One region of the Arthrobacter sp. StoSoilB5 genome, then DNA from elsewhere that is predicted to be linked to it. Evidence: riboswitches for the same ligand, from Rfam matches in the RefSeq annotation. Region 1 holds a riboswitch; each other region holds the start of a gene.

Region 1 (7,183 bases):
GGGCGTCAGTGGCCTGGTGAGGCCCTGGGCGAGACTGAAGTTCAGGAAAGCGTGCTCGCCGGGAGTCGCCGGGAGGCGGGAATTCAGCGGATAGAGGGTGGTGATGGGTCTTGCCTGCGTGAGCCACAGCTTCCCGGACGAATCGATGGCCCATTCGGTATCCTGTGGCGCTCCATAGTGGGCTTCCACCCGCCTTCCCAAGGCGGCCAGCGCCCGGATCTGGTCATCGTTGAGACACGGGAGAACCCCGTGGTTCCCTGCCTCCCCGGCACGGCCGGGCCCCCCAATACGTTCGGTGCCCCCACCTGCAAGCGAACGGATCTCCACCTGCCGGTCACCCAGCGTCCGCTTCAGGATGGAGTTGCTCTGCGTATCAACCACGTATTGATCGGGATTAACGGCACCTGACACCACGGCCTCGCCCAGGCCAGGGCTGGCATCGATTACAGCTTCACGGCGCCGTCCGGTGACAGGGTTGGCCGTGAACATCACTCCGGCTGTGGCAGAATCCACCATTTCCTGGACAACCACGGCCAGCGTCACCGTTGCGTGGTCAATCCCGTTGGTTGTCCGGTAGCTCACCGCGCGGTCCGTCCAGAGCGATGCCCAACACCGGCTTACAGCGTCAAGGACTGCCTCTTCTCCCACCACGTTCAGGAAGGTGTCCTGCTGCCCGGCAAAACTGGCGAAGGGCAGGTCTTCGGCAGTGGCGGAGGACCGCACAGCGACGGGGGCGGCGTCTCCCAACTTTTGATACGCCGCCCGGACCGACTCGGCGACGTCGGTGGGTACTCCGGCGTCGAGCACCAACGACCTCGCCCGGGCCGCGAGCCTATTGAGTTCGTCCAGGTCAGATGCCGCGACGTCCTGCAGAAGTGCAACGACGTCCTCCATCCCAATCGCTGAGAGGGCGTAGCGGTAGGCGGACGTTGTGAGACAAAAACCTGGCGGCACCGGCAGGCGGGCGGCACTCAACTCGCCGAGATTGGCAGCCTTGCCGCCTACCTCGGGGAGCATGTCCGCCCGGATGTCGGCAATATCCCGAATGAACACCGGGGCGTTTACATCCGGGCCCGCATTGTTTTCCTGCCGGTGTTTCCCAGGCTGCTGGTTATCCATGGGCGGTGCGCGCCAGCGCTCTAAGCCGCGCCGAGCATGGGTCCGAATTTGGGACGGTCCGCGAGTCGCGGATCCTCGCGGTCCGGAACAACGAGGACCGGCCCCTTGGCGTGATGGAGAACGCCATCGGAGGTGGAACCAAGGAGCATGCCCGCGAAACCACCGCGGCCCCGCGTACCGAGGACAACCAGCTCCACCCCGCGGCTGGCCTCAACCAGGACGTCAACGGGTGAGCCGTCCCTCAGCTCGGTTTCCAGAGGCAGCTGGGGAAAATGGCTGCGAAGCCAGGCGGCACCTGCATCCAACTGCACTTTGATGTCCGCAAACAAGGCATCGCGGTCCAAGGGTGCCGGCACCCAGGCCAAGGAGCCGCTGTACTGCGGGACTGCGCATATGACGCGGAGCTTGGCCCCCATCCGCTGGGCTTGTTCGGCTGCCTCGAGGACGGCGACGCGGGCTTGTTCGGAACCGTCCACGCCCACTGCTACGACGTTTTCCACCGTGCGCGGCCCGGCCTTGGCGTGCTCAGCCTTGATGTGCTTGTCCGCGGTGTTCTCACCCAAACGGTCGGCGCAGTAGAGCGGGACCGTCACGGTAGGGCATTTAGCGTGGGCAGGCAAGGCGCTGCTGACCGAACCCAGGAGACGCCCGACGAAGCCGCCGCGGCCACGGCTGCCAAAGACCAGGAGCGCGGCGTTCGCGGAGAGATCCAGGAGGACACCCGCGGCATCGCCGTTCTCCACAGACGCATCGACATCGATGTTGTAACCCGAGACCTTATCCATGGCCTGCTTGACGATGGCTTCCGCGCCCTCGCGGATCACAGAATCGTCTACGGTGGCGTATCCGCCGTCGAGGCCGGATGCTGCGAAGATGGGCACCGAATACGCCGTGACTATATGCAGGGGAAGCTGGCGGCGTTCCGCCTCACGAGCAGCCCAAACCAGGGCGCATTGACCATGCTCGGAACCGTCCACTCCGACGACGATTCCACCAGGCGCCACTGCTTGGTCCTCGCCGTCCCGTGGTTCTTCAATGTGTCTGCCGTGCTGGTCCATTGGGCCCGCCTCTCCACCTACTGCTTGATGTTCCGGCCATTCTGCCAGAGGTTCTCCGTACCGGTGTTCCCTTGCTGGTGTGCAACCAATAGCCGGGGCCGAAGAAACCCGCGGGTTCTCCTTCCAATGCCCACTATTCTCGGTTGGCATTACCGAATCAAGGCGACTTTGGGCTATGTGCATAACGGTCCGGGCTCGGTTTTCGACACCTTCATCGACCTCTGGATTGCGCTGCCGATGAACATCCAAAACACGCAGTCGCCGAGGCTATCCATGGCAGAAAAAGTTCGGTAGTGTTCGAGTCACCGAATGGCCGGCAAAAGTGTCCCAGGACACAATCCGGCCATTTATTTGCGGCCGCTTGGGGAACTCGGACGCGATCCCACGCGCTGCTGAAAGGCACACACGTCAAGGAGGAACCCAAGCAGTGTCACTCACTCCTGATTCCGTCACGGAACGGACTACCACCGTGGTGATCGGCACCGGCCTCTCCGGGTTGGCTGTTGCCAGCGAGCTCAGCCGCTATGGCGTGGGTTCCATCGTGCTGGACGGCTTTGGTGCTTTATCGGCCACCGGACCATCAGTCCATACGGGAATGCTCCAACGCTGCGACGCTGCCGACCCCGCAGCAATGCAGGAACGCAACGAGATCCTGCGCCACTTGCGCAACTACGCCGCCAGCCACCATCTGGATGTCCGCAACACCACACGCGCTGTTCGCCTGGACTTCCTCGGTGGAGACTCCACGCTGCAACTTGGATATGGACTCGCAGCGAGCCTGAACACGGCCAGCCTCAAGGCCGGGCTAAGTGTTTACGGGCCGCTTGAATCCACCCCACGGCAATGGGCCGTGCATACGGCCAGTGGAGTCCTCCTGGCCGACCACATTGTGGTGACGCGCTGCGCCCAGAGTCAACTGCGCCGCATGCTGGCCGATCTCGGAATCGCCATTGGCCAGAACCTCGTGGCAGCCATGCGTGCCGTCGGCATGCACTTGGTGGGCGTTGGCGAACTCATCACCCCCACGCCCAAGGAAGTACTCCGGCAAGCCAAAGCCGTGGGGCAAGCGATCTCATCCAAGGTGGCTCTCCCAGCTGGGCCGGGCATCGCCCTGGCGTAGAAACCACCGAAGGCCAGTTCAGTCCTTGCCTTAAACGAACAAAAATTAACTCAAAAGAGCGGTACGTAAAGGGTCGATTGCTAAAGGGCCGGTTACGAAAAAAGGCCGATGCCTTCGAAGACTTTGGTCCTCGAAGGCATCGGCCTTTTGAGCTGGAGCGTGAAGCTTAGGCGCCAGCGCGTACGTACGTGATGGGGCCTGTTGCGGTAAGCCAGCTGATCGGGTGGATGCCCGTCTGGTTACCGTTGATGCCACCGCTGATGGCCTGGCCGTTGCCGATGTAGATAGCTACGTGGCCGGACTGGACGATCATGTCACCGGGCTGGGGGTCGCTGACAACCTTGCCGTAGTTCATGAACTGCATGGGTGCGAGGTCGCCAACCGGAATGCCTGCGGAGCCGAGGGCCCTTTCGACCATCGCGGTGCAGTCCTGGAAGATGCCGATCTGGGCGTAAGCCGAGGCGACCATGGCAGCGTTAATGCCACCAACAGCCGGAGCTGCAGCAGCAGGGGCAGCCGCGACGGGAGCGGCAGCAGTGGTTGCCGCCGCCTGAACGGTAGCGGTCGCAGGAGCCTTGGCCGCCGGGGCCGGAGCAACGGGCGCCGGCTTTTCAATAACGGGAGCCGCTACGGAAGCAACCGCAGGGCGCTCGAAGTTGACCTTGGCCGTGGATGCGGCCGTAACAACCTTGGTGGGACCCTCGGTGACGGTCTCGGCGACCGTAGCAGGGCTGGAGTCGCGCTGAACAGGGGTTTCTGCTGCGTGGGCAGCAATGGAACCCGTAAGGACGAGGCCCGAAGCTGCTGCGATGACAGCGGCCTGGCGACCTGCGCCCGAGGCGTTGCTGGCAACGGCCTTGGAGATTGAGATGAACGGATTAGGACGTACGCTGTCCGCCTTACGACGGCCGCGAAGAATGCGTGAAGACATGAAAGAGCCTCTCCCGATGCCTGCGAGGTTAGCTGTCGGATTCGGATGGGAGTCACCCGGCCACTATCCCCCGCTGTTCAGCGGAAGCTTCGTGACTTCACCCCAAGGCGCGCTCTGAAAGCGGGCCAAAATGGGTTCCCCGTCTCTGCCGTAGGTTTGTCTGCGAACGGATTCCGGACTGCGGCAGAGCTAGGCAATCAGGCCGGAAGTGCCCGCTACGTGGAACAGGCACAGGTACAACCGTACAGGAAGATCATCTCAAAGTCACATTTACGTAACGAGAAGTTCAGTTTTGGCGTGTCGCGGTGACCATTTCGAGATCTTCGCAAGTATGTAGAAAACCTTGTTATTCCGGGGAATTTTCGCCATCCGGGTCGTTGGGAACCGCGAGTTTCTTCCGGGCTGTAACAGCGAGGAAGATCACCAGGGCAATCGCCACCACGGCGAGGCCAACGATGCTCCAGGGGAAGGGCTGGGAAGCGGCCGGAGCCGGCTCAATGTTTTCGGTACCGGGGGCCGCCGTGCCCGCCGTCGGAACAGCCACCGAAGCCGACTGGGAGGCACCTGCCTGGCCGCTCGCCGTCGTCGTGCTTGTCCCGGATGCCGTAAACGTAAAGGTGCCCTCGATGGGGTGCGAGTCGGAGCTGACCACGCGCCAGACCACCGTGTATTCGCCGGCCGGAGCACCCTGCCGAAGTTTCTGCACGGCCATGTTGTCGATGATTTCCACTGCGCCGTCCGCCCAGTTTTCGCCACCAGAGGTGACAGTCACACCCGAGCCGATGGCCAGCGGCCGGTTGTTGAACGTGATGGATACCGACGCCGGCACTTCAGTCACCCGGGCACCGTTCGCCGGGTTTGTTGATTCGGCGACGTCGTGGGCGGAGGCCGGGGCGGCGGCAAACAGCAACGCTGAAGCGAAAGCCAGCGCGGCGACGACGGCGGCCAGAAGCGGGCGGATGGTACGCATGGGGCGGTTTCTCCTAGTGTTGGCTTCCTTACAGACTAGGCGAATCGTCCCAGCGGCCCACATTGGCGGGCATAGGATTTGAGAGCAAACTCCCCCGATCCCCGGAGACCTTCATGCTTAAACAAGGTTCTGCAATCGACCGTTACTTCAAGATCTCCGAACGCGGTTCCACGTACTCGCGGGAAATACGTGGCGGATTCGCCACCTTCTTTGCCATGAGCTACATCGTTGTGCTGAACCCGCTGATCCTTTCCGGGGCAGACTCCAGCGGAGCTTCGCTCGGCTTCACGGCCGTCGCGGCCACTACGGCCTTTGTGGCCGGTATCCTCACCATCCTCATGGGCGCTTGGGCGAAGCACCCCTTCGCCGTGGCAACTGGCCTTGGCGTGAACGCATTCGTAGCGGTGACAGTTGCCTCCCACCCGGAGCTGACGTGGCCGGACATGATGGGCCTTGTGGTGCTTTCGGGCGTCACCATGCTGATCCTGGTCCTCACCGGATTCCGCACGGCCGTTTTCAAAGCCGTCCCGGAAGCTCTCAAGACGGCAATCGTGGTGGGCATTGGCCTCTTCATCGCCCTGATAGGCCTTGTCAACGCAGGCTTTGTCCGGCGCATCCCGGATGCCGCGGGCACCACTGTCCCGCTCGGCCTGGGTGTGGACGGCAAGCTGATGGGGTGGCCTACGTTGGTTTTCGCTGTCGGCCTGATCCTGACCATCGCGTTGGTAGTGCGAAAGGTCCGCGGCGCGATCCTGATCGGCATCGTGGTCTCCACTGCCCTGGCCGCCATCCTCGAATTCACGCTCCATATTGGCCCAAGCTTCGACGGCAAGAACGTCAACCCTCGCGGCTGGTCCCTCGTGGCTCCCACACTTTCCGAATGGGGCGCTCCGGACCTCTCCTTGATTGGTAAAGCCAACCCCTTCGGCGCCTTTGAGCACCTCGGTTTCGTGGCCGCCGCGCTGCTGGCTTTCGTGATCCTCCTCAGCATCTTCTTCGACGCCATGGGCACCATGGTGGGCCTGGCCAACGAGGCCGGAACCGTGGACGAGCACGGCAACATTCCCAACGTGGACCGCGTCCTCCAGGTTGATGCCCTCGGGGCAATCGTCGGCGGCGGCGCATCCGTTTCGTCCAACCAGATCTTCGTCGAGTCGGGCGCGGGTATTGGCGAAGGTGCCCGCACTGGCCTCGCCTCCATTGTCACGGGCTTGCTCTTCCTGGTGGCGATGTTCTTCACGCCGCTCATCAACCTTGTCCCGTTCGAGGCCGTCGCTCCTGCGCTGGTGGTTGTGGGCTTCATGATGGTGTCCCAGGTGGGGAAGATCGACTGGCAGGACTGGGGCGTCGGCATTCCCGCGTTCCTGACCATCGCCCTCATGCCTTTCACGTACTCCATTGCCAACGGCCTCGGCGCAGGCTTCATCTCCTACGTCCTTATCCGTTCGTTCCAGGGCCGGGCGCGGGAAGTCCACCCGCTCATGTGGGCCGTTGCAGCGGCGTTCCTGCTGTTCTTCGGGATCGGAACTGTGGAGGAGCTGTTGGGCATCAAGTAGCGCTTAGCTGAAGTCCGGGATTCCGGACACGCCCCGTGCTGGATTGCTGGTTTTTGGGTCCGTCGTCAGGTGTGCTTGAAAGTATGGGATCAAGAACCAGCACCAGCCTCACCGTAGATGTCAGCCCGACGCCGTGGACCGGCCGCTTTGACGGCGACGGCGACGAACACCGACGCTGGTGGCAAGCCGTAACACCCCACAATTCCACAGCCGCCGCAGCTGCCTTACGCCCCGCCGTCGTCCTGGGTTTCTGCAGCGACGCTGGCGTGCGGCGCAACAAGGGCCGCGTAGGTGCCGCCGCGGCTCCGGCCGCTATCCGCTCGGCGCTGGCCCCGCTGGCCTTCCACCTTGACCGTGACGTGTTCGACGCCGGTGACGTGGTTGTGGAGGACGACTCACTGGAAGATGGACAACAGCGCGCCGGACGCG
Region 2 (7,183 bases), 620 kb from region 1:
GCAGTGTCAGAACCGGCCGCAGCGAAGTTTCCGCCCATGGACACAAAGACATCCACCTCCCCCTTTTCCAAGGCGTGCTGGGTCTCCACGGAGTCATATCCATGCTCGCGAGGCATCCGGAATCCAAACTCCTTGTCCAGCGCGGTAAGGAAGGGTTCGCGTGGCTTCTCCCAGATACCCATGGTGCGATCACCCTGGACGTTCGAGTGGCCACGCACGGGGCATGCGCCGGCTCCCCGCTTGCCGAAGTTGCCTTGGAGCAGGAGCAGGTTGATGATCTCCTTCAACGTGTCCACGGAGTGCGGCTGTTGAGTCAAGCCAAGTGCCCAGCAAATGATGGTTGCCTTGGACTTGGCCATCAGCCCTGCCACAGTAACGATTTCCTCGCGTGCCAAGCCTGTTGCCCGCTCGGTTTCGTCCCAGTCCAGCTGGGAGCGTGCCTGGGCGTACGCTTCGAAACCTTCGGTCTGCTTGCCGATGAACGACTTATCGACCACCGTCCCCGGGTTCCGTTTCTCCTCCTCCAGGAGCAGGTGGCCCAGCGCCTGGAACAGCGCGAGGTCCCCACCTACTTTGATCTTGAGGAACTCGTCCGCGATGGTGGTCCCGCCGCCGATCACGCCGTTGAGGGACTGGGGGTCCTTGAAGTTCAGCAGCCCGGCTTCCGGAAGCGGGTTTACGGCGACGATCTTTCCGCCGTTGTTCTTGCAGTCACGCAAAGCGGACAGCATGCGGGGGTGATTGGTTCCTGGATTCTGGCCCACCACGAGCACCAGTTCGGCGTGGTGGATGTCTTCCAGCGAAACCGTTCCCTTGCCGATCCCGATGGTCGGGTTCAGCGCACTGCCCGATGATTCGTGGCACATGTTGGAGCAATCCGGCAGGTTGTTGGTGCCGAGGCTGCGGGCGAACAATTGGTACATGAAGGCGGTCTCGTTGGCCGTCCGGCCGGAGGTGTAGAACACGCAACGATCGGGCGTGGTGGCATTGACATGCTCCCCGATCAAGGCGAAGGCGTCGGTCCAGTTGATAGAGGAATAGTGCGTATCCCCGGGCTTGAGGACTACGGGCTCGGAGATCCGCCCTTGGCTCCCCAACCAGTATTCGGTCTTGTCCTCAAGATCGGCGATGGAATGTTGTGCCCAGAATTCCGCCCCCACCGTCCGCGTGGTGCTTTCCTCAGCAATTGCCTTGGCGCCGTTCTCGCAGAATTCCGCGGGACTGCGCCGTCCCGTGATGGATTCCGGCCAGGCGCAGCCAGGGCAATCAAAGCCATCGTGCTGGTTGACCCGGAGCATCGAACGGACCGTGCGGGCTACTCCCGCCTGGGCGTAGCCCCTTTCAAGGGCGACAGTGACAGCCTTGAGGCCTGCCGCGGCTCGCTTGGGCGGGTGGATTTGCAGGTCATCTTCATTGATGTCCTGTTCGGGAGCATGCCTATTCATGAGTCCATCATTGCAAGCCGGGGCACCCAGTTACCACCTGCGTCCAGCCGGGGAGCCTCAGGCCTCCAGCGCACTCCAGTCAACGGGACCCGAAGGGGCCTTCTTTTGTTGCCGCGCCGGCGCCTTTCGTGGTTTTCCCTCAGCCCCTTTGGGCGTGGGCAATGGTTTACCCCACGGCAAAGGAAACGCCGGGACCAACTCGCCCATCTGGACGCCGTGTGGTGGCACCACCATGACGCCATCTGCTCCTGCCAGCCCACGCATCATCCCGGGCCCCGTGTGCTGCGCGGGCGATGCCAATCCATAGACCAGCTTGAAGGGCATCAGGCGCGTACGTCCAGGATCGGCGTCGATCATTGCACCGCTGGGAACCTCGCCAACTTCTTCCAGCTTCCCGTGCCCGAGCGCGGCCAGCAGCGGGCCGCCGACGGTGAACAGCGCCATCATGGCTGCCAGCGGATTCCCGGGCAGGCCCAGGACAAACCGTCCGTCCGGAAGTTCTGCCAACACCGCCGGGTGCCCTGGGCGCATGGCAATGCCGTCGATCACCAGCCTGCCGCCCAGTTCAGCCACGGCCCTCCTGAAATGGTCCGTCCCCGAGCGTCCGGTCCCGCCCGTAGTAATAACGACGTCGGCCGGCGGCTCTGCTGCGGCGAATGGTTCTGTGGGTTCAGGCTCGGTGTCCTGCAAGGCGGCCAGCCAGTCGTCGTAGTTGTCTCCCACCTTGAGTTGCTCCCCTGCGATGCCACCCAGGAGCTCGACGACGGCTCCGAGCTGAGGCCCAAAGGTGTCACGGACCTTGCCCGGCTCGGGAACCCCCTGGGTCACCACCTCCGACCCCGTCAAAAGGAACCGCACCAAGGGCTTGCCCAGCACTTCCAGCTCATCAAGGCCGGCCAGGGCAGCCAAGGCAATGTGCGCAGGATTCAGGATGGTCCCGGCTTTAAGCAGCACATCCCCTTCAGCTGCTTCTTCTGCAGCCTTGCGGATGTGCTGGCCGTTGCGTGGCTCCCCGGGCTTGGCTGCCCCGCCGAGCGCAAGGACCGGAAGGTCGTCGTCGTCCGTAGTGATGACGCCGCTCTCAGTGCGCAGAACCGCTTTGGCACCTGGTGGAATGAGTCCGCCAGTGACGATGGGGCTCGCCTGATGGGGAGCAAGCCTGTGGCCTGGCTCGATGAGAATCCATGGACCGGTTCCATTGACGGCCCAGCCGTCCATGGCGGAGGACGCATAGTGTGGCATGTCCTGTATGGCGAGTGCGTCCGAGGCAAGCGTCCGTCCCAAGGCCGCCTTCAGTGGTACCGGACTTGCCGGGATAAGAGCAGCGACGTCGAAAGCGCGCTGCCGGGCCTCATGCCATGTATGTGCCGCGTGGTGGCCCTGTCCGGGGGCCTCGGTCATTCTGCCTCTGTCCCGGGCTCCAGGTATTGCTTGGCAACCTGGCGGGCCAGATCAAGGGCAGCGCTCATGGCGGTGTCGTCCGCGGCCTGTCCGATCCCCCTGGCCATTCCAGCCGCATAACCGGCAATGAACGTCGTCAGGGGCGCTGCAGGCCGCACCACGGAGTGGGCGGCAACACCCGCCACCGCAAGGACTTCATTGATGTCCACTTCAACGCCCTCGAGCTCAAAGGCCTGCAACAGTGTGCGGCACCATTCCTCGAGCGTCTCTTCCTGGCTCTTCACGTCCGCCTCCTGCTCGTTGTATATGCCCAGGGCCGCTGCGTCCTCCCACGTGTCCACATCATCCGTGGACCCTTCGGGGACGCTAACGGCCAGCAGGTTCAGCCTAGCAAGCAGCCGGAACACTGGAGAGTTCGTTAACCCCGAAGCTTCCGAAGCTACGGCAATTTCCCTTTCCAAAGCCCGGGTGCTGTACACCCCCAGGAGAGGCTGTTGCCGGCCATCGGCTGAGACTGCCATGGCGCCTTCCACCTCCGGATGCTGCCGCAATGCTTCCCAGAGGGGCACGATGCCCCGGGAAGCGTGCGGCATGTCGCATGCCAGGACGAGTGTCCACGGCGCTTGCCCTCCTGCCTGGTGGATGGCCGCCAGGCCGGCAGCCATCGCGGCGGCAGGGCCTGCGAAGGCCGGTTCCTCCCGGGCGGTAAGAACTCCCTCAGGCAGGACGCCGATACCGGGAGTGTCTGGACCAACCACCACCACGGCGGAAGCACCCTGCGCCGCCTGCAGGGCATGCGAAAGGAGGCTGGCGCCGTCGAACGTTAATCCGGGCTTGGGCACGCCACCGAGGCGGGTGGCCCTGCCACCCGCCAGGATCACGGCGTTGAACTCCATCCGCCCAGAGTACCCGGACGGCGGGAGGACAACAGAAATCGATCAGGCGGCGGATTCCGGCAAGAGGAACGGGTCCCAGTCCGGCGCAGGTTTTTCGAGTTCTTTGATCTGCCACATGGTTCCTGTGGGCACACCGGGCGTGAAACGCAGTTTCCAACCCATCTCGGCGAGCGTGTGGTCACTCTTGGCGTTGTTGCATTTCAAGCACGCCGCAACCAGGTTTTCCCAGGAATCCGCGCCGCCCCTGGATTTGGGGTGGACGTGGTCTATGGTGTGCGCTGTTTTCCCGCAATAGGCGCAGCGATGGCTGTCGCGGCGAAGGACGCCGCGTCGGCTCACCGCGGTGATCCTGTTGTACCGGGGACGGATGTAGCGATTGAGAAGGATCACGGAAGGTCTTCCGAGAATCTCCTGTGGCCCGACGACAGGCTCGTCGCCTTCGGCCACTACGCTAGCTTTTCCAGTCAGCACAAGGACCAGCGCCCGGCGGAAGGTTACTACCGCCAGCGGTTCATATCCAGCATTCAGAACGAGTGTGCGCATGCACGTACCTCTTCACGGCCGCACCCGTCAGGGGCACGAGGGCCGGCTGCCCTCTGCTTGTACGGGCTGTGGATCGACAACACAAGGGTAAGCACTTATATGCCGTATCAACGAATTTTTCTGCCGTTTCGGCCGTGGTGTTGGCAAAAGTTCATGCACGGGACACCTTTTTGAGGCTAACCGACGGTGGTTAAAGCAGAACACCCCGCTGGCCTAAGCCTTGCGGGGTGTTCCGTGGAGTGTTTGATCAGCCGTTGACGCGGATGAAAACGGGGCCGGAGCCAACGTTCACGCTGAACAGTGCCGTAGTGGATCCGTTCCATCCACCGTGGACTGCCATGCCGTTGCCGACGTAAACAGCGATATGCGCCATTCCGCCGTAGCCACCGTTGGCGTAGTAGGCGAGGTCGCCGGGCTGGGCTTCAGCTGCACTGACCGTGCGGCCGAGGGAGAGGTAGCCGGCCGGCCAGTCGTGGAAGTGAATGCCGACGGCGGCCAGCGAGTTGGTCACCAGCATGGTGCAGTCCTGCGTGACGCCAAGCTGTGCGTAGGCCGCTGCGGCAATAGCTGCACCGAGACCACTGGAGGCCGCGGGCGCCTTGGCTGCGGGGGCAGTGTTGACTGCCAGAGTGGCGTTGCCGCCAGCAGCCGGCGCAGATTCCTTGGCCGGGGCCTTCTCGACCACAGGAGCGGGTGCTTCCACCGTGGTGACCACGGGGCGCTCGTAGGAGATGGCAACGCTCGAGTCGGCAGCAATGGTGGCCTGGGCAACCGTCTGCACGTCAAGGGCGGACGCGGATGTAGATTCGCGCTGGACATTGGTGTCCGCAGCATTTGCAGCCACGCCGCTGGTCAGGACAAGGCCCGATGCAGCTGCGATCACTGCTGCCTGACGGCCAACGCCACCGGCGTTGTCGCTGACAGCCTTTGCGATGACGGCAAGTGAGCTGGTCTTGGGGGCCTCAGCTCGATGCCGTGCAACCTTGTTTGCACTGGTCATGATTACTCTCTTTTCGTATCCGCGCACGCTGGGGTCGCACGCGGGTTATGGGCGGCCAGCACATGGGGGGCATGCTGGCTTACCCCGAATGGGATTTTCCTAGCGGAGGGTGAAGAACGAGGATGTGCCGGTGGAGGCCACGGAGTGCAGCAGGGTGCCCTGGCTGGGGTTCAGCGCGCTGATCATCATGCCGTTGCCGACGTAGATGCCAACATGGGCTCCGCCGTTCTGCATGACGAGGTCGCCGGGAGCTGGCGTGCTGGTGGGCGTCATGACCGTCCAGGCATTGACGCGGGGGATGCTGATGCCGGCCTGGGCGTAAACCCACTGGGTGAATCCGGAGCAGTCCCAACCATTGGGGGAAGTGCCGCCCCAAACGTAGGGGTGGCCGATGCCGGTGTAGGCAATGGCTGCGAGTCCGGAGGCTGCCGCGCTGGAAGCGGAATCCTTGGCCGTGGAGGACAGGGCAGAGAGTGCGCCGTTCGCCTGGCTATCGCTAGTCTGCGTGCGCTGGGAGGCCCGCTGAACCTTGGGGGCTTCCTTGGTGGCCACTACCGGGCTCTCGAAGGAAACGGTTGCGGTGGGCTCGGCGGTGACAACTGCGGTGGCTACCAACTGCTGGGTGCTGGAGCTTTCCGACTTGGAAACGTCGGTATCTGCGGCCTGGGCCGGGAGTCCGACGCTGAGAACGAGTCCAGAGGCTGCGGCCAGAACGGCGGCTTGGCGGCCTACGGTGCCTGCATTGGTTGAGACAGCCTTGGAAAGGTTGTTCAACGGGTTCGTACGAACCAATTCGGCGCGATGGCGCGCAGGGGTAGTGCGTGATGACACGAAGGTAGCCTCTCCCAATGCCTGCGAGGTGAGCTGTCGGATTCGGATGGGAGTCATCCGGCCGCGCGGCTTCCGGGAAGCTTTTGCGACTTAACCCCAAGGCCTTCTGATTCGAAGACCAAAATTGGTTCCCCCGCCCCTGCCAGACGATTTTTGCGAACGGACCTTGAGTGGTGGCAGAGCTAGGCAATCCACCCAAGTGCATCGGCCCCCTAAAAAGCCGATGCGCTTTAGACGGTACAACAGATATTCGTGAATGTCACATTCAGGTCACGGGGCGTGTCATCAATGCGAGAGAGCACCATCAACTAGCTCAGAGCCAACCCATGGGATCTACGACCTCGCCATTTACCTGGACCTCAAAATGGAGGTGGCAGCCGGTGGATGCGCCCGTGGTGCCGCTGAGCGCGACGGTATCGCCACGGTTGACGGTCTGGCCCACCTTGACGTTGAAGGACGACAGGTGGTTGTACGTGGTCTCGAGGCCGTTGCCGTGATCAACCACTACGCGGTTGCCTCCGCCATACTCATGCCAGCCCGCGAACGTGACCTTGCCTGCGGCTGCGGCGTGAACAGCGGTACCGCACTGGGCCACGAAGTCCTGGCCACGGTGGAAGTCACCCGTGCCGCCGGTGAGCGGGCTGACGCGATAGCCAAAGGGCGACGCCGTGACCAACTTGTCCAGTGGACTGCCCAAGGTGCCAAGTGAGGAGGCGCGCTGGATGCTGCCCGCAGACTGCGCGCTCAGCAGCTGCTTGAGCTTGCCGTCAGGATCGGCTGCGGTGGCGACCGCTGCGCGGCTGAAATCGATTTTGGCAGACGCTGCCGCAGAAACCTCGGGCTGGCTGCCACCGGGCACGGTCAGGGCCGCCTCAGTCTGACCGGACTCGGATGTGGCCATGACGGGGCTTGTGGCCGGCAGACCTACAGTCAGGGCAAGTCCGGTGGCGGCAAGCGCAACTCCGGCTTTCTGCCCGACACCACTGGCTGCGGCGAAGTCGGCTACCTGGCGCAATGGGCTCTTGCGGCGGCGCACCTGACGCGGGGTGTCGCGTGGCCGGATCTCC
Region 3 (7,183 bases), 390 kb from region 1:
GTTGATGGCCCAGGGCCCTGCCATGGCGATGGCCGCTTTACCCTCGCCGAAGGAATCACCTTGGTAGACCTCGCTTGAGGCCAGTTTTTCCTTATAGAGGGTCTCAAACATGCCGGCAACCTGCTTACCTGATTCGTTGTCGAAGGTGGCTTTACCGTCCTTCACCAATGGGGTGCCCCCGGAATTGGCGGCGTAGAACGGGTAGAAATCGAACCAGGATTGGAAGAAGTCGCTTGCCGGGGACGGCCAGACGGCATTGGCTACTGATCCGGACTTGACCAGAGTGCGGGCGGTGTCCAGGAACTCGTCCTGTGTGGCCAGCTTAGGGTTTTCCGGGTCCAGCCCGGCCTTCTGGAAAATGTCCTTGTTATAGAAGAGGACCACGGGGTTGGACTTCCACGGCAACTGGTACATCTTGCCATCGGTTGACTTGTATTGCTCTGCCAGGTCTCCTATGCGCTCCTTGATGTACTGCGCGGCGTCGGGGAACTTGTCCAGTGCCACCAGTCCGCCTTGTTTCTGGAATTGCGGCACTGCCACCGGGGCGGTGTTGAAGACCAGGCACGGCGCATTGCCCGCTGTGATGGCCGCTCCGATGACTTCCTCGGAGGACTTTCCGGCCGGGATTTCCTGGGCGTCGATTTTTTCGTCGGGGTGGGCGGAATTCCACGACTCCACCATGGCCTTGCCCCACTTCACCTCGAACTCGTTGTTTGAGTACCAGATCTTGATGGGGCCTTTGGCCGCGGTTGCAGCGTCAGCGGTGGTGGTGGTGCTGCCGCTTCCTCCGCCGCCGCAAGCCGCCAGCGTGGCACCCAATACTGCCATCGCAGCCATGGACACGATTCGTGTCGAAGTAAGTCCGTGCTTCATTGCAACTCCTCATTGAAGGTAATTGATGCGTGGTGGAGCGTTGGTACTTGTGATGGTCCGTTGCGGCGGTCATGACGGCGGTCATGGCGCAGGACACGGGAATGCATGGCCACGCGCTGTCACCCATGGGTGGCAGCAGCGAGGCGCGTTACAGCGGCATTGCTGGAACTTCTTTGTTGATCCGGCTGGCCTGGCCTGGTCGGTCAGTCAGTCAGCCGGGCTGACTGGGCCGGTAGAGCCACGGATAAGCAGCCGTGGGGCTTGCAAGAGAATGTCTTCGGCGGGGGTTCCGTTGAGCCGATTGAGCAGCAGCTGTGCTGCCGTCTGCCCCCACAAAAGCGGATCGGTCGAGATGGTGGTCAGCGGGGGGTTCAAGTACTGCGTGATCTCGGTGTTGTCGTAGCCAGTGACGGACAAGTCTTCCGGCACATTGAATCCTCGCGTTTGGGCAAGTGATTGTCCGGCGATGGCCATGAGGTCGTTGGCGTAAACGATGGCCGTGGGCCGGTTCGGGCGGCTGAGTAAAGATTCTGTGGCGGCTGCTCCGCCTGCTGCCGTGAAATCGGCCTCGATAAACAGGTCCGTTCCGAGTCCAGCTGATTCGAGCGTTCGTGCCCACGCGCCGTGGCGGCTTCGGCTGTGGACGTAGGGCTGGGGCCCGCCCACGTGGGCGATTCGAGTATGTCCCAGAGAGATCAGGTGCTTGACGGCGGACGTGATGCCATCGGTATCGTCCATGCAGACCGCGGGGAAAGGTGAGCGCGTGTCCGGCCGATTGAGTGTGACAGCGGGCAGTTCCAGCTCGCCGAGCAGGGCGATGCGGGAATCGTTGTTCCGCATGTCGGTGAGGATGACGCCGTCCACGCGACCATCCTCTACGAGCTTTCTGTAGCTTTTCTCTTCTGCCTCGGGGCCGGAAGCGATGGACAGGACCAACGTGTATTCATGCCGGACCAGGGTGGTTTCGATGCCAGCTATGAAGGCCGGAAAGAAGGGGTCCGTGCTGAGCAGTTTCGCATCACGTGCCACCACGAGTCCCAAGGCATAAGCCTTGGAGGAGGACAGTCCCTTGGCCCGGAGACTTGGTTTCCAGCCCAGTTCCTTGGCAACTTGGAGGATCCGCGTCCGCGTGCCTTCGCTGACGCCCGGCTGGCCATTCAGCGCGTAGGAAACAGCACCCTTGCTCACGCCTGCTGCATTCGCGACGTCGTTGATGGTAACGGCCATGACTCCCCAATTTACGAGCAGTGATCCCGATCACTTGACCGGTTCAGTTGTTGGTAAGTAAACCGGTTCAGTTGACCTATGTCAAGCAGGATGAGGCGGGGCTTATTGCACGCTGGTGCGACGTGTCACTTCGGAACGGGGCAACGACGCGGGCAAGGGCCACGCTCCAGTGTTGCCCGGAGTTCCGCGATGGGGATGCGCCCCGTCACGAGATCGCGCGCCAGGCGCGCGATACCCCGCAGGTCAGCCGCAGCGGTCCGTACGACGTCGATATTTGGGTCGGGATTGTCGGTCCAGTCGACGGGGACTTCGTGAATGCGCAGGCCGCAGCGCTCAGCGATAACCAGGAGTTCGGTATCGAAAAACCACGAGTCGTCCCTAACGTGCGGCAGGATCCGATGGGCTACATCCGCGCGGATGGCTTTGAAACCGCACTGGGCGTCGGAGAATCGGGCGCCCAAGACCAGATGCAGCAGGATGTTGTAGCCGCGGGAAACCAAGGTGCTTCGGCGACCACCAATCGCATTGGAAGTCCGGGCTAGCCGTGTGCCAATGGCAAGATCCGAATGGCCGGAAATTACTGGTGCCAGCAGGGGAGCCACCGCGGCAAGGTCGATGGACATGCCGGCTTCGACGTAGGCCAGCACAGGTGAGGGTGAATGGAGCCAGACATGGCGGATCGCATTTCCCCGCCCTCGTTCCTGGAAGCGCAGGACCTTCAGGCTCGGGAGTTCGCGGGCCAGCCGTTCGGCAATTCTCAATGTGGTGTCAGTACTGGCGTTGTCGGCCACAGTGATCTGGAAGCTGTAAGGCAACGAGTCCACGAGATGCGCGTGCAGCCGGCGCAGGCTCCACTCGATGTGGCCTTCCTCGTTGAAGACGGGAACCGCGACGTCAAGGACGGGAACTGTTCCCCGGATGTTCACGGGAGACCGCCGCGACCGCTGTTGAGGCACGGCTGAAGCACCACAGTGCCCAGCGTGTGCAGCGTGCTGCACTGCGTTGCCCGCTGGATCTATGAGCGTCATGCATCCAGCATGCGGCCAGGGATTATGAGGGCCATAGGCAGCCGCTGTGATGTGACTGTGAAACGTGGAAAGCCTTGAAACGTGGAAAGCCTTCAAACGGGGAAACGGCCTGAACCGCGAAAACCGCCCCGGTTCCTGCCGGTCGCTTCAATAAACACTGCGAACGGCGGAAACGGGGCGGCAATCAGGCCCTGCACGATTGAGCCCGCTGGGGTGGGCTCAAGCCTGCTTCAGGGTTTGGCTTAGTACCAGTTGTTGGCCAAGTGGAAGGCAAGGGCGGCCGAGGGGGAGCCGTAGCGTTCCTTGATGTAGTTCAGGCCCCACTTGATCTGGGTCTGGTAGTTGGTCTCCCAGTCAGCGCCGGCAGTCGCCATCTTGGAAGCCGGCAATGACTGCACGATTCCGTAGGCGCCACTGGAGGCGTTGGTCGCGGTGGTCCGCCAGTTGGATTCCTTCTCCCACAGCGTGTTCAGCGCAGTCATTTCGCCCGGACCCCAGCCGTAGTTGGCGAGGATGCTGGCGGCGTACGCCTTGGCAGCTGCGGGATCGTCCACTGCCTTGGGGGCAGCTGCGGCGGCTGCGGCTGCAGCAGCGGCGGCATCTGCAGCCTGCTTGGCGGCTGCGTCAGCGGCAGCCTTCTCGGCGGCGGCTTGTGCGGCCGCTGCCTGGTCCGCGGCAGCCTTCTCAGCGGCGGCCTTCTCGGCGGCGGCTTGTGCGGCCGCTGCCTGGTCTGCGGCGGCCCTATCGGCGGCGCCCTTCTTGGCGGCAGCATCCAAGGAAGCTGAGATTTCCGCTGATTTGTTGCTGACCTGGGCGGTAGCCTGCGTCTCGGACGCCTGGCTCGTTTCCGGGAGGTTGAACGCAGCGTTTGCGGCCTGGCCGAGCGAGGCGACGCCCAAGGCGGCGGCAACGACTCCTGCAACAACGGACATCCGCTGCCCGGTCTTGCCACGGCGTGCAGCGTTCTTCAGAACGGTTTGCGACTTGGTCAGGGGAGCATTGTGTTCGTCACGGTGACGCGCGGAAGGGCGCGTCTGATCGTTGAATTCAGACATGTGTGATTACCTCTCAGCGCCTGCGGAGTTAGCTGTCGGGTTCGGATGAGGTCATCCGGCCGCGCGCGTAGCTGCGGCTTCACCCCAAGGGCAAGGAAAATACTGTGCCCGGAGACTCTGGGTCCCCCGTCTCTGCCTCGAATGAGAACGGAACTCCGGGAAGTGGCAGAGCTCGGCGCATCCCGGGTGTGGGGCCAGTTAGGGGCGACCCACCCTTTCGACGGTACAGGAGGTTTCGGCTTAAGTCACATTTAGGTAACAGAGATCACGATCACGGCGCGTCATGTTGCCCGATTCGTTATGCGCGTTCGTTTGAAACTGAGGGAAGCCGGAGGGCGAACTCAGTGCGTCCCGGCTTGGACGTAACTTCCACGCTTCCGCCGTGCGCTTGAACGATCGATTCGACAATGGACAAGCCCAATCCGGAGGTCCCCTCAGAGCCCGATCTTGCGGCGTCAGCCCGGGCAAATCGCGAGAAAATACGGCCTTGGAATTCGGGCGGAATGCCAGGCCCATCGTCAGTGACGGTGACCACCGCACTACCGTCAGCAGAGAGCATGACGCCTGTGACTACCGTGGTGCCGGGATCTGTGTGCTTGCGTGCGTTGGACAGCAGATTGGCCAACACTTGATGCAGTTGGGTTGCGTCACCGCGCACCGTAATCGGTTCGTCAGGGAGCTGGAGCTTCCAGATATGGTCCGGTGCCATCACCTTTTCGTCGCTGACGGTCTCGATCACCAGCTGCGTCAGGTCCACATCCGTGACCTTCAACGGCTGGCCTTCGTCCAGGCGCGCCAACAGAAGCAGGTCCTCCACTAGCGTGGTCATCCGTTCCGATTGGCTCTGGACGCGTGCCAAGGATTTTCGTCCATCGTCGGTGAAGTTCTCGGTCATGCGTAGCAACTCTGTGTAGCCGCGGATGGCGGTCAGTGGCGTCCGGAGTTCGTGGGACGCGTCGGCCACAAATTGTCGGACCTTGGTTTCGCTTTCCTGCCGGGCTGCCAGCGCCCTGGCAACGTTGTTGAGCATTTGGTTCAAAGCGTGGCCAACGCTGCCCACTTCCGTTCCCGGATGGGAGGCCGACGGCGGTACGCGCACCGCAAGTGCCACGTCACCGGCGTCGAGGGGCAGCCGCGAGACTTTCGTCGCGACTTCCGAAAGCTGCTCCAGGGGCCGCATGGTCCTACGGATAATGACGGTACCCGCGAGTCCGATCAGTACCAGGCCGCCAAGAGAAACAAACACCATGGTCCATACCAGCGATGCCTCGGCGTTTTGCTTGTCAGCCAACGGCAGTCCCGTCACGATCACGTCGCCGTAGGCGGTCTCAACGGCCACCAGCCGGTAGTCGCCATTGGACAATGAGCGGTCCACAGGCAGATTGCCGCGGGGGAGTGACAGCAGGACCTGCTTGTCTTCGGCCGAGAGTGCGGCGCGCCGTCCGTTGGCATCTATGAGGCCCGAGTTGATGACGGTGGAACCATCGATCCTCGCGTTGAGGGTCCCGGCACCTTGGCCGCGGGCCTCCAGGGGATCTGGCCGGCCGCTTGAAGGAAAGTTCGACGGCGGCCTGCCGAAGTCATTCGCGCGGCTGGACGCCTGCTCCAACTGCTTATCGAGTTGCTTGTTGAAGTACATGTCCATGGAGGCATAGCTGACCACCCCGACTGCACCACAAATCGCCACCAGCAATGCCATTGCCACCAGGACCAGTCGCGTGCGCAGATGCCAGGTAGAGGGATTGAACCAGCTCCGCTGGGTCTTGCGGGCTACTCCTGAAAGGGTGGACAAGGTTCAGTCCGCAGGCTTGATGACGTAGCCGGCCCCGCGGATGGTGTGGATCATCGGGGGGTGGTTGGCTTCGATTTTCTTGCGCAGGTAGGAAATGTACAGTTCCACGATGTTGGCCTGCCCGCCGAAGTCGTAGTCCCAGACGCGGTCCAGGATCTGTGCCTTGCTGACCACGCGCTTGGGGTTCTCCATGAGGTAACGAAGCAGCTCAAACTGCGTTGCCGTGAGCTGGATGTCCTCGCCGGCGCGGGAAACTTCGCGTGTATCCACGTTCAGGGTGAGATCGCCCACCACCAGTTCGGCGGTGTCCATGGCGGCTACGCCTGATCGTTGGACGAGCCTGTGCAGGCGCAGGAGGACCTCCTCCATGCTGAAGGGCTTGGTGACGTAGTCGTCGCCGCCGGCGGCAAGGCCTACGATGCGGTCCTGGACAGCATCCTTGGCTGTGAGGAACAGCGCAGGTACTTCGGGCGCGAAGGCGCGTATCCGGTTGAGGACCTCCACACCGTCAAATCCCGGAAGCATGACATCCAGCACCAGCACGTCAGGGCGGAAGTCCTTGGCAATCTTCACGGCTTCTGGTCCGTCGGCAGCTACCGCCACGGACCAGCCTGCCATGCGCAAACCCATGCTCATGAGTTCGGCAAGGCTGGGTTCGTCGTCCACTACCAGGGCTCGGATTGGGGAGCCGTCCGGGTGGGAGAGCTGGGGAAGGTTGTTGGTCATGGAGTGCGAGGAGGCCATGTGACAACTCTCCATTCTGCTGGTTTGCCGAGGCTTTGGCAGTCCTGTGAGGACGCTGTGAGATCAACACTAGCTACGTGGGAGTTAGGTGGCAGGAGTTCGTGGACCCTGGGCAGGCCCATACAGACTGTTTCTACGGCTTGTAGCAGATTTTGGAGCAAAAATTCGAGATCGGACCGGCTTGCGATTGGACAGCAAGTGTTTCAGATCTTGAGATTCCGTCCTTCTGTGCCGAATGGGAATCGGGGAGGACATCATGCCTTATCGGCCGAAGAAAATTCACCATATACCGAATATTTCTCGTCGAGACCGAATGAAATGACGTTCATTTTCAACGAGGGAAGAATTGTGATCTGCGGCACAATAGACCCTCTTGTCTCAAAATGTGGACGGTTTGGCGCTTTGTTACTTGCGTGTTGCCATTGTTACGTTGCACACTTCCAATGTGAACAAGAACTCAACAG

What was found. Region 1 has a riboswitch for cyclic di-AMP ahead of LDN75_RS01925 (NlpC/P60 family protein). Riboswitches for the same ligand answer to the same signal wherever they lie in the genome.
Region 2: linked by a shared signal. The riboswitch ahead of LDN75_RS04760 (C40 family peptidase) and the one ahead of LDN75_RS01925 (NlpC/P60 family protein) in region 1 are both predicted to bind cyclic di-AMP.
Region 3: linked by a shared signal. The riboswitch ahead of LDN75_RS03760 (hypothetical protein) and the one ahead of LDN75_RS01925 (NlpC/P60 family protein) in region 1 are both predicted to bind cyclic di-AMP.

Annotation. Positions count from the first base shown of each region.
Region 1 covers NZ_AP024646.1:387,737-394,919, reverse strand. Annotated here, with positions in the region: gene LDN75_RS01940 (PEP/pyruvate-binding domain-containing protein) at 1-1,119, opposite strand, end outside; gene LDN75_RS01935 (universal stress protein) at 1,140-2,177, opposite strand; gene LDN75_RS01930 (FAD-binding protein) at 2,605-3,297, shown strand; gene LDN75_RS01925 (NlpC/P60 family protein) at 3,464-4,228, opposite strand; cyclic di-AMP (ydaO/yuaA leader) riboswitch at 4,232-4,424, opposite strand; gene LDN75_RS01920 (copper resistance CopC family protein) at 4,575-5,198, opposite strand; gene LDN75_RS01915 (NCS2 family permease) at 5,312-6,754, shown strand; gene hutG (formimidoylglutamase) at 6,838-7,183, shown strand, end outside.
Region 2 covers NZ_AP024646.1:1,006,238-1,013,420, reverse strand. Annotated here, with positions in the region: gene LDN75_RS04785 (FdhF/YdeP family oxidoreductase) at 1-1,445, opposite strand, end outside; gene LDN75_RS04780 (molybdopterin molybdotransferase MoeA) at 1,503-2,846, opposite strand; gene LDN75_RS04775 (NTP transferase domain-containing protein) at 2,843-3,742, opposite strand; gene LDN75_RS04770 (HNH endonuclease) at 3,785-4,285, opposite strand; gene LDN75_RS04765 (NlpC/P60 family protein) at 4,533-5,285, opposite strand; gene LDN75_RS04760 (C40 family peptidase) at 5,385-6,116, opposite strand; cyclic di-AMP (ydaO/yuaA leader) riboswitch at 6,121-6,291, opposite strand; gene LDN75_RS04755 (M23 family metallopeptidase) at 6,430-7,183, opposite strand, start outside.
Region 3 covers NZ_AP024646.1:778,410-785,592, forward strand. Annotated here, with positions in the region: gene LDN75_RS03745 (extracellular solute-binding protein) at 1-873, opposite strand, end outside; gene LDN75_RS03750 (LacI family DNA-binding transcriptional regulator) at 1,081-2,100, opposite strand; gene LDN75_RS03755 (glycosyltransferase) at 2,226-3,128, opposite strand; gene LDN75_RS03760 (hypothetical protein) at 3,371-4,183, opposite strand; cyclic di-AMP (ydaO/yuaA leader) riboswitch at 4,187-4,371, opposite strand; gene LDN75_RS03765 (HAMP domain-containing sensor histidine kinase) at 4,482-5,975, opposite strand; gene LDN75_RS03770 (response regulator transcription factor) at 5,979-6,719, opposite strand.